DNA from 2 places in the Actinomadura sp. SCN-SB genome. Region 2 is predicted to be linked to the other one. Evidence: riboswitches for the same ligand, from Rfam matches in the RefSeq annotation. Region 2 holds a riboswitch; the other holds the start of a gene.
What was found. A riboswitch is a leader RNA that binds a small molecule or an ion and turns the genes downstream of it on or off. The one in region 2 is predicted to bind cobalamin.
Positions count from the first base shown of each region.

Region 1 (5,343 bases), on a different contig from region 2:
CAGCCCTCTGTTCCACCACGACAACGTCGTGGTCACCCCGCACCTCGGCGCCAGCACCCACGAGGCGCAGGAAAAGGCCGGCACCCAGGTCGCCCGCTCGGTGAAGCTGGCGCTGTCCGGCGAATTCGTCCCGGACGCGGTGAACGTCCAAGGCGGCGCCGTCGCCGAGGACGTCAAGCCCGGCCTGCCCCTCGCCGAGAAGCTGGGCCGCATCTTCACCGCCCTCGCCGGCGGCGTCCCCGTCCGGCTCGAAGTGGTCGTACGCGGCGAGATCGCCGAACACGACGTCAAGGTGCTCGAACTCGCCGCGCTCAAGGGCGTGTTCGTGGACGTGACCGAAGACTCGGTGACCTTCGTCAACGCCCCGCTGCTGGCCCGCGACCGCGGCGTCGAAGTCACCCTCAGCACCACCGAGGACAGCCCCGACTGGCGCAACGTCGTCCAGGTGCGCGGCACCATGGCCGACGGCACCGTCGTGTCGGTCTCCGGCACCCTGACCGGCCCCAAGCACATCGAGCGGATCATCGAGATCAACGGCTACGACATGGAGCTCGTCCCCACCGAGCACATGGCGTTCTTCACCTACGCCGACCGCCCCGGGATCGTCGGAGTGGTCGGCCGGCTCCTCGGCGACGCCGGCGTGAACATCGCCAGCATGCAGGTCGGCCGCGCCAGCAAGGGCGGCAAGGCGCTGATCGCGCTCACCGTGGACTCGGCCATCCCCACCCAGCTCGTCGACGTGATCACCACCGAGATCGGCGCCGAAGGCGGCCGCCGCGTCGACCTGGGCTGAGCTTATGGCAAGCACGAGCTGCGCTGTGCTTATGGCAAGCACGAGCTGCGCTCCTCGCCTGGCGGCTCGTCGCTTGTCGTGCTTGCGGCGATCGCTGCATCGCTTCGACTCGCCCTAGGGGGCTCGCTTCGCGATCAGGTCCTCGCAAGCTCGGACCTGCCTTCGGTCGCGATCGCAGCGCTTGGGCGACCGTTCGGGGCTGGGGTGACGGGTTGAGGTGGTCGGTCAACGGATTGGCCTGACGCTGGGCGGTCCGTGGCCAAAGGGGGCTTCTGGGGTCATTGGCCTTGGGGGCCCCTTTGTTTTGTTTTTGGCCAGCAGGAGCTGCGCTTCTCGTGCGCGATCGGTCTCGGTATTTGGGATTGGTGACCGGCGGTCAAGACAGGGAGTTGGGTGGCGGGTAACCTGGAAGCATCATGCGGCGCTTCGTAGTGATCCTTCGCCGCCGCGACGGGGCCTGCTAGGCGGGCCAACCCCGTCGCGGAGCCGAGCGCTGGCCGTAAGCCCCATCGATCATTTCGCCGCTTCTCAGCAAGCTACGGAGCATTCTCATGAACACCACCGTGAACGCTGCGTCCGCCAGTCCCGACGACGCCGAAGAGGAGGCCGCGCGCGCCCTGCAGAAGGCCCTGGACCGCAGGGACAACGGCGGCCGGAGCTGACGTCGCCCCCGGTCCGGATGCGATCATGGGGGAATGAGGGCTGAGACCGCTGCGGTGCTGGCCGAGGCCGCGGCCCTCGGGCCGTTCTTCGAGATCGTCACCGACGAGGCCGAAGCGGTCGACCCGACCTGGCGGGCACTGCCGGAACGTGACACCGCGCGGCTGCTCGGCCTGACGGACCTGTACGCCGAACGGCTGGGAACGACCGAACGCCGGGTCGCGGCCTCGATCCTCTTCCAGGGCCTCGCCTCACGGCTGTGGTCGCCCACGGTCACGGCCGCGGCGCTCGGAATCGTCCCGGACCTGTCCCGCCTGCACTGGCGGTGGGCCCCAGGGGCGCCGATCGCCCTCTGGCTGGCCGAGCCCACGGGCCGGCCGGTCCACGACCCCGTGAAGGCGGCCGAGCTGATCCATCACGAGGTCGTGGAACGGCACCTGCGTCCACTGCGTGACGCGATGCGTGCCTTCGTACGGCTGGCCGACGGCCTGTTCTGGGGCAATGCCGCATCGGCCCTCGCCGGGACGCTGCGCGCCGGTTCGCTGCGTCCCGGCCTGGCCGCGCCGGTACGTGCCCTGGTGGACGAGCTGCTCACCCGCGAACCGCTCGCCGGGACAGGGACGTTCAACCAGGGTGGGTTCGTCCGGCGTAGCTGCTGCCTGTACTACCGGGTGCCGCCTGGCGGGGAGATGTGCGGAGACTGCGCCCTGCTCCGCCGCTAGCCCGCTCGGTCAAGTACCCGAAGAGCAACCCCAATGTGGCCCACAGGGCGAGCTGCGTGCCCAGTGAGGCGATGCGGAAGTCCCACAGAACCGTCCCCGGGAACCCCTCGGGGATCGCGTCCGGACGTGGTGTCAGGCGGAACACGCCCGCGACCACGACCACGAACCCCACCGCCGCGACCGTGGCCGCGTTCCAGGTGCCCAGGCGCGGCAGCAGCCGCCCGTACACGATCACCGCGGCGACCGTGCCGAGCACGCCCAGCGCCACCATGCCGAAGTAGAGGGACGTACGCCCGCCGATGGTGCCGGGATCACCCACGGCCGGGGGAGTGGGCGGGTACTTCAAAGCCGGGACCAGCACCACCGCCACGAACCCCAGCGAAGCCACCAGCGCGGCGGTGGCGCGGGCGCCCAGCGGGCCCGAGACCGAAGCGAGCCGCCCCTGGGCGAACGCGAACACGACCGAGAACAGCCCGCCGATCGCCGCCCCGTACACCGCCATGGCCGTGACCAGCCCGGCCGTCCGCTGCACCGTCCGGCTCACCACCTCCTCGCCGTGCTCGTGGGCCCCGGCGTGCGACTCCTCGAACGCGATCGCGTGGGCGACCTGCGGCTCACCATAGATCCAGGCGACGAGCAGGCCGACGGCCGCGGCGACCAGCCCAGTGATCATGCCGCGGATCAGCAGCGCCCTCATCAGTGGCAGGGGAAGCCGAGCAGATGACGGCCGTCGTGCGTGAACTCGTGCACCCAAGTGCCACCGAACAGCGACGTGGCGCCCTGCTCGGCGCCCACGAAGTACAGCAACGCCGCCCCTACGACCAGCGCGAACACCGCCCACGGCAGAATCTCGCGAACGGGGATGCTCTGCGGCGCCGCGCTGGAACGCGCCTGCGGCGAAACGACGGGCTGGGCCATGAAGATCTCCTCACGGGGTGCACTCGCCCCGGTGACGGGAGGACGACGGGTCAGTCTCCTGACTCCCAGATCAACGCCGCCCTCCGACCTTCCCGCCGGAACATCCGGCCGTGGTCGCTTGCGGGGGAGGCTCCCTGGTCACAGTGGCGGGACCGTCCTGGAATCGCACCAGAGTTCCTGCGCACCGTCGCCTCGGTGTGAACTTGTCGCCCCGAGCGTCCCCTTTGACCACGCCGCCCGTCAAGAGCCCGAGCACGGGCGGAACCGAGGCGAAGATCACTGGCGTCCCTTTCCGAGGGAACTTGAGTAAGGGCTACTCATGTGCCATCCCGGCCCCATCGGCCACCCTCTATACCCAGGGAGCCTCTCCGGTAGCCAGCCAGCCCACCGGACAGGCCAACGGCACCGGCGCCGGACGGCCGAATCGCCGACGCCGGAACGGGAGGGGGCACCGTCCGTATCTCCAGCGGGGGGAGATACGAACGGTGTCCCCTCTCTGTGTTTATTGGCAGGTGCGAGCTGCGCTCCTCGCCTGGGGGCTCGTCGCTTGTCGCACCTGCGGCGATCGCTGGCATCGCTTCGACTCGCCTGGGGGCTCGCTTCGCGATCAGATTCTTGCTTCGCTCGAATCTGCCTTCGGGCGCGATCGCAGCGCTTGGGCGTCGTTCGGGGCTGGGGTGACGGGCTGTGTTTGTTGGCGGGTGCGAGCCGCGCTCCTCGCCTGGCGGCTCGCTTCGCGATCAGGTTCCTCGCAGGCTCGGAACCTGCCTTCGGGCGTGATCGCGGCGCTTGGGCGTTGTCCGGGGTTGCGGGCATCCGTGGGCTGGGGGTGGCTCCTGGGTGGTTCCGCTATGCGGGACGATCTGGCGTCGTACGATCCTGGTGTGCGTACCTCTTGGCCTTTTACCGGGCGTACGTCGACGCTGGACGAGGTGGATTCGCTGCTGCGCACGGGGGGCGCGCAGGGTGTCGTGGTGGCGGGGGCCGCCGGGGTGGGGAAGACGCGGCTGGTTCGGGAGGCGCTGGACCGGTTGGAGCCGGGGCTCTTCACGGTTCTGCAGGTCGGGGGGACCGCTGCGGACGCGGGGATACCGTTCGGGGCGTTCGGGCACGTGCTGCCGGTCGAGGGCGCGGTGGGTTCGGTGGTGAATCCGTTGCGGTGGGCCAGTGAGGCGTTGCGGTCGGTTTCCGGGGACGGGCTGTTGGTGGCGGTGGACGACGCGCACCTGCTCGACCCGAACTCGGCCGCGCTGGTGCACCATCTGGTGCTGCACCGGGAGGCGCAGGTGCTGGCGACGGTGCGTACCGGGGCGGCGGCGCCCGATCCGGTGACGGCGTTGTGGAAGGACGACCTGGCCCGCCGGGTCGACCTCGTGCCGTTGACGAAGGCGGAGAGCCAGGCGGTGGTGGAGGCGGCCTTGGGCGGGCAGCTCGCCGAGGCGACGGCGCGGCGGCTGTACCACAGCACTCAGGGCAACCTGCTGTTCCTGCGTGAGCTGGTCCTGGCGGGGCTGGCCGAGGGGCGGCTGTCGCAGGTCCGCGGTGTGTGGCAGTGGGACGGGGACCTGCCGCTCAGTCCCCGGATGATGGAGCTGATCGAGGCGCGGCTGGGGACGGTCGGGCCCGCTGAGAGGGAGGTTCTGGAGTACGTGGCGCTCGGTGAGCCGCTGGGCGCCGCGCAGCTGGTGGACCTGACCTCGGAGGAGGCGGTGGAGCGCGCGGAGGCGCGGAACCTGATCGCCTCGGCCGCCACGGGACGCCGCATCCAGGTCCGGCCCGCGCACCCGTTGTACGGGGAGGCGGCCCGGGTCCGGGCGGGGGCGGACCGTGTCAAAGGGCGCCTCGCGGATCTGGCCGCCGCGATGGAGAAGACCGGGATGCGCCGCCACGGCGATCTGCTGCGGGTCGCCACTTGGCATCTGGACAGCGGTACGGCGGCCTCTCCAGAGCTGTTGCTGGCGGCGTGCCGGCAGGCGTGGACGCTGCACGACATGGACCTTGCGCTGCGGTGCGGGCGGGCCGCGCTGGGCGCGGGCGTGGATGTCGCGGCGACGACCTGGCTGGCGTCCGTCCTGCTTCTGGCGGGGCATCCGCGTGAGGCCGAGGAGCATCTGGCGCGGATCGCGGACGAGCCGATGGACGAGCCGACCCGGGTGAGCCATGCCACGGTGCGGGCGTTCACGCTGGGGCTCGGCATGGGACGTGCCGAGCAGGCGGAGCGGCTGCTCGACGGGACGTTGGAACGGACGA
Region 1 covers NZ_JBIMPP010000041.1:50,960-56,302, reverse strand. The annotation lists gene serA (phosphoglycerate dehydrogenase) at 1-793, shown strand, start outside; gene ACGWYJ_RS24615 ((2Fe-2S)-binding protein) at 1,489-2,175, shown strand; gene ACGWYJ_RS24610 (CbtA family protein) at 2,078-2,872, opposite strand; gene ACGWYJ_RS24605 (CbtB domain-containing protein) at 2,872-3,093, opposite strand; cobalamin riboswitch at 3,124-3,315, opposite strand; gene ACGWYJ_RS24600 (LuxR C-terminal-related transcriptional regulator) at 3,945-5,343, shown strand, end outside.
Region 1: linked by a shared signal. The riboswitch ahead of ACGWYJ_RS24605 (CbtB domain-containing protein) and the one ahead of ACGWYJ_RS03490 (putative cobaltochelatase) in region 2 are both predicted to bind cobalamin.

Region 2 (5,343 bases):
CGCCGACAGCTCGGCCGCGTACATCTCGGGGAAGCCGCCGCCGATGACCACGGCCCGCGTCCCGTCCGGAAGGGCCTCGTCGCGCAGCGGGTCGAACCGGACGACCTCCGCGCCCGCCGCCTCCAGCAGTTCCTCGTTCTCCGCGTACCCGAACGTGAACGCGGGCCCGCCGGCGACCGCGACGCGCGGGCGCCCGCCCTGCTCGCCGACCTGATCGCCCGGCTCCCACGGCCTGGCCCGCAACGGCGGCGCGCCGCGCGCCAGGGCCGTCACCGCGTCGAGGTCGCAGGACGAGGCGACCAGCGCGCCGAGCCGCTCCACGGTCGCGACCGCCTCGGCGTTCCGCTCGGCCGCCGGGATCAGCCCGAGATGCCGGGACGGGGTCTCGACCCCGGGATCGCGCCGCAGCGCCCCCAACACCGGCACGCCCAGCTCCTCGATCGCGTCCCGGCACATCCGCTCGTGCCCGTCCGAGCCGATCCGGTTCAGGATCACCCCGCCGAGCCTGACCCGGTCGTCGTAGGTACGGAAGCCGTGCACGGTCGCCGCGACCGAACGGCCCGCCGCCGACGCGTCCACCACCAGGACGACCGGGGCGTCCAGCAGCCCGGCCACATGCGCGGTCGACGCGAAACCACCCTGCTCCGCACTATCTCTGGGGGCGGACCCCAGAGATCGGGAGGCGCCGTCGAACAGCCCCATGACCCCCTCGACCACCGCCACGCCGGCGCCCGCCGCTCCGTGCAGGAACAGCGGGGCGACCAGCTCCTCGGAGGTCAGCCACGGATCCAGGTTGCGGCCGGGACGGCCGGTGGCCAGCGAGTGGTAGCCGGGATCGATGTAGTCGGGGCCCACCTTGTGCGGCGAGACGCGCGTCCCGCGTGCCGCCAGCGCCGCCATCAGCCCGGTGGCCACCGTCGTCTTCCCGCTGCCCGACGCGGGCGCGGAGACGACCAGCCGGGCTACCATTCGATGCCCTTCTGGCCCTTCTGCCCGCGGTCCATCGGATGCCTGACCTTGCCCATCTCGGTGACCAGATCGGCGAACGCCACCAGCCGCGGATCGGCGTCCCTGCCGGTGATCACCACATGCTGGTCGCCGGGACGGTCCTTCAGCGCGGCGATGACGTCGTCCACGTCCACCCAGCCCCACTTCATCGGGTAGGTGAACTCGTCCAGCACGTAGAAGCGGTAGGTCTCGGCGGCCAGGTCCCGCTTGATCTGCTCCCAGCCCTCGCGGGCGTCCGCCTCGTGGTCGGCCTCGGTGCCCGGCCGCCGAATCCACGACCAGCCCTCGCCCATCTTGTTCCAGGTCACCGGGCCGCCCTCGCCGCTCTCCCCGAGCACGCGCAGCGCCCGCTCCTCACCGATCCGCCACTTGGCCGACTTGACGAACTGGAACACCCCGATCGGCCAGCCCTGGTTCCACGCGCGCAGCGCCATCCCGAACGCGGCGGTCGACTTGCCCTTGCCCGGACCCGTGTGAACGATCACCAGCGGCCGGTTGCGCCGCTGCCTGGTGGTCAGCCCGTCGTCGGGCACGTACTCCGGCTTGCCCTGCGGCATCGTCGCTCACGCCACCCTTCGCCTGGACGCCCGCACCACGCCCGCCAGGCCCTCGGCCGCCAGGTCGTCCAGCCGTACCGTCTCGGCGCCGAGCAGCGTCCCCAGCTCGGCCGCCAGGCCCAGCCTGACGGGACCGGACTCGCAGTCCACCACGACCGACGCCACCCCGGCGGCGGCCAGCACGCCCGCGGCCGACGCCGGGGCCGGGCCATGCGTGGCGCGCCCGTCGGTCACCACCACGAGCAGCGGACGGCGGGAGGGATCGCGCATCCGCTCCACGCGCAGGACCTCGGCGGCACGCAGCAGGCCCGCCGCCAGCGGCGTCCTCCCGCCGGTGCGCAGCCGCTCCAGGCGCCGCGCCCCCGCCTCCACCGACGAGGTCGGCGGCAGCGCCACCTCCGCCTCGGTGCCCCGGAACGTGATCAGGCCGACCTTGTCGCGGCGCTGGTAGGCGTCCAGGAGCAGGCTCAGCACGGCGCCCTTCACCGCGCGCATCCGGCGCCGCGCTGCCATCGAACCGCTGGCGTCCACGACGAACAGCACCAGGTTGCCCTCGCGTCCGTCCCGCACGGCGGCGCGCAGGTCGCCCGGCGCGACGAGGATCCCCGGCCCGGAGCGCCCGCGCGCCTGCTGGTGCGGCGCGGCGGCGCGCAGGGTCGCGGCCAGATGCAGGCCGCCTTCGTGCCCTGGGCGGGTGCCCGAGATCCGCCCGTACGGGCCGCGCGCCTTGGAACGGCGGCCGGGGGCGCCGGTGCCGGTGCCCGGCACCGTGAACAGCCGGGGACGGTACGCGGCATCGGCCTGGGCGGGCTCGCCCTCACCGGCATCGTGGTGCTTGGCGGGCAGGCGTTCACCGTCGTTCGCCGACCGGCCGTTCAGCAGGGCGTCCAGGGTGCTGAGCACGCTCTCGCCGCCTCCGCCGCCGGGGCCGCCTTCAGGACCGCCATCGGGGCCGTCGTCTTGGGGGCCGGGGCCACCTTCCGGGTCCGGGTCCGGATCCGGCTCGGGGCCTCCGTGCTCGCGCAGGACCTCGTCGAGCTTGTCCTCGTCCAGTCCGGGCGCGTCGAACGGGTCGCGGCGGCGCCGGTGCGGCAGCGCCAGCCGGGCGGCCGTCCGCACGTCCTCCGCGGTCACCGTGGTGCGGCGGTGCCAGGCGGCCAGCGCGATCGCGGCCCGCGCGGTCACCAGGTCGGCGCGCAGCCCGTCCACCTCGAACGCCGCGCACACCGCCGTGATCTGGGCGAGCGCCGCGTCCGGAAGCGTCACCGCGGGCAGCCGCGCCTGCGCGGAGGCGATCCGGGCGGCCAGCTCCGCCTCCGCCATCGCCCAGCGCGCGGCGAACCCGGCCGGGTCACGCTCGAACTCCAGCCGCCGCCGCACCACCTCGGCGCGTTCGGCGGGGTCACGGGTCGCGGCGACCTCCACGGTCAGCCCGAAACGGTCCAGCAGCTGCGGGCGCAGCTCCCCTTCCTCCGGGTTCATGGTGCCCACCAGCAGGAACCGGGCGGCGTGGCGGATCGAGACGCCCTCGCGCTCCACATACGACTCGCCCATCGCGGCGGCGTCCAGCAGCAGGTCCACCAGGTGGTCGTGCAGCAGGTTGACCTCGTCGACGTACAGGACGCCGCGGTGCGCGGAGGCCAGCAGCCCCGGCTCGTACGCCTTCACGCCCTCGGTGAGCGCGCGTTCGATGTCGAGGGAGCCGGTGAGCCGGTCCTCGGAGGCGCCGACGGGCAGCTCGACCAGGCGGGCGGGCCGCTCCCGCGCCGGGATGTGCGGCTCTTCGCCGTCCGGATCGTCGTCCGCTTCCAGGTGGCCGCGCGCGACCGCGTCGATCGCCGCCGGCTCCAGCGGCGGGTGCGGGCCGTCCGGGCAGGCCGGGTCGGGTTCGAGCGGGTCGCACGAGAACCGGCAGCCCGTCACCACCGGCACCGGCGGCAGCAGGTCGGCCAGCGCCCGGACGATCGTCGACTTGGCGGTCCCCTTCTCGCCCCGGACCAGCACGCCGCCGACGCCCGGCGAGACCGCGTTGACCAGAAGCGCGAGTTTGAGGTCGTCCATCCCGACGACCGCGGAAAAGGGGTAGCGCGCCCGGCGGGGCGCGCCCGCGCGGCTCATCGGCCCATCAGACAGGGCATGCCTCTTGTCCTTCCCTCGGGTGTCCACGCCCGTGGCTTCATGTGAGGGACGTCCCCTGGCGGGGGACCCGTGTCCCTCCGACGGCCGGAGTCTCCTGGCTCCCGGATCGCCGCTCCCCCTCAGCCTTCCAGCGTCGCCGCCGTGGCACCTCGCGAGGGGAAGCTCCCCATGGTCACAGTTGCGGGACAGCCCCGGATTCGCACCGGGTTCCTCCGCGTCCGTCGACTGCACAGGATGGCACACCCGCGGCGACCGCCCAAGCGGCGCATGGGTGAGATCCGTTCCGCGACCAGGCGGCGACGGCGCGTAAGACCTGGCCGGAGCGCATTGGCACACCGGCGGCGCCGTGTTTCACTGGTGCGATGGATCGCACCCTTGAGCCGACTTCCCCGCATCACCGGGCGACGGGTGTCTCCTGGACCCGCACCCGACGTTCCTGAGTTCCGGCGCCCTGCCCACCCCGTTCCCGAAAGCGTTCCCCGAGCCCGTTCCGACCGTCCGCGCGCCGACCCGCCCAGGTCCCTCAGGCTGAGCCGGGAGGGTCGGCGGGCAGCCGGAGGAGGACGGGGATCGCGAACCACACGGCCTTGCCCGGACCGTGCGGGAAGCGGCGCGAGCGCGTCCGCAGCATGCCCCAGCGCCCTTCCGACAGCTCGTTCACGATGCTCAGCCCGCGGCCGTAGTCGCCGGACGTCCAGGAGTAGCCGGGCAGCCGCGCGCCGCGGTGCCGGTCGAAGACCGCGCAGCGCGCCTCACCGACGAGTTCGCCCGCTGTGCCGTCAGGGCCGTCCGCCGCCTCGTCCAAGGGCTGCTCGGGGTAGAGCCACAGCTCGGTAGGGCCATGGTCGCGGGCGTGCTGGTGCGCGTTGGTGGCCAGCTCGCTCACGATCAGCCGGGCGTCGCAGATCACGGAGCGGGGGGCGCCCGCCAGGGCCAGCGCCTCGCCCAGGATCGCGCGGGCGTAGCGGGCGCAGCCGGGGCCCGGAGGCAGCGCCCACACCTGCCCGATCGGCGGCGCGCAGGAACGCGGCACACAGGCGGGCGGGTCCGTGAGCGGCATCGTGTCCGGGACGCCACGCCCCCCGTCGCCCACCGGGCCGCCGGGTTCCACCGGCTGATGCGGCCTTACGGCGCTCTGCGCGTCGCCGGCTGTCTTCGGCGTGGTCATCACGGGATCCTCCCGCGCCGGCGCCCGGTGCCCCGGCCGCCTGCGCTCTTCGTAGTCCTCGCTGTCGCCCCGTTACTTACCGTTCACGCGCGGTCACCCCTCAGCTTTGCCTGGGATTCTCACGACCGCAACCGCTTCTGGAGACTTCCGGAGATTGGCCTTACCGGCTTAGTCGTTTCTGTTGAACTGAGCCGACCGAATAGGAAGACTCTCGCCACATGACATACCGGCCCACCGTTCGCGGCCGCAGGCTGGCCCGCGAACTGCGGAGACTGCGCGAACTGCAGCGGCTCACGTTGCAGGAGGTGGCGGACCGGCTGGACTGGTCCAGGGCCACCGTCTCGCGGCTCGAAACCGGGCAGACCCGCCCCAAGCCGAACGACATCGCCGACCTGCTCGACCTGTACGGGGTCCCGAGCCCCCAGCGGGACGCGCTGATCACCCTTGCCCGCGAGGCCGGCCAGCGCGGCT
Region 2 covers NZ_JBIMPP010000003.1:210,319-215,661, reverse strand. The annotation lists gene ACGWYJ_RS03500 (cobyrinate a,c-diamide synthase) at 1-969, opposite strand, end outside; gene cobO (cob(I)yrinic acid a,c-diamide adenosyltransferase) at 963-1,565, opposite strand; gene ACGWYJ_RS03490 (putative cobaltochelatase) at 1,572-3,683, opposite strand; cobalamin riboswitch at 3,792-3,917, opposite strand; gene ACGWYJ_RS03485 (ATP-binding protein) at 4,228-4,872, opposite strand; gene ACGWYJ_RS03480 (helix-turn-helix domain-containing protein) at 5,091-5,343, shown strand, end outside.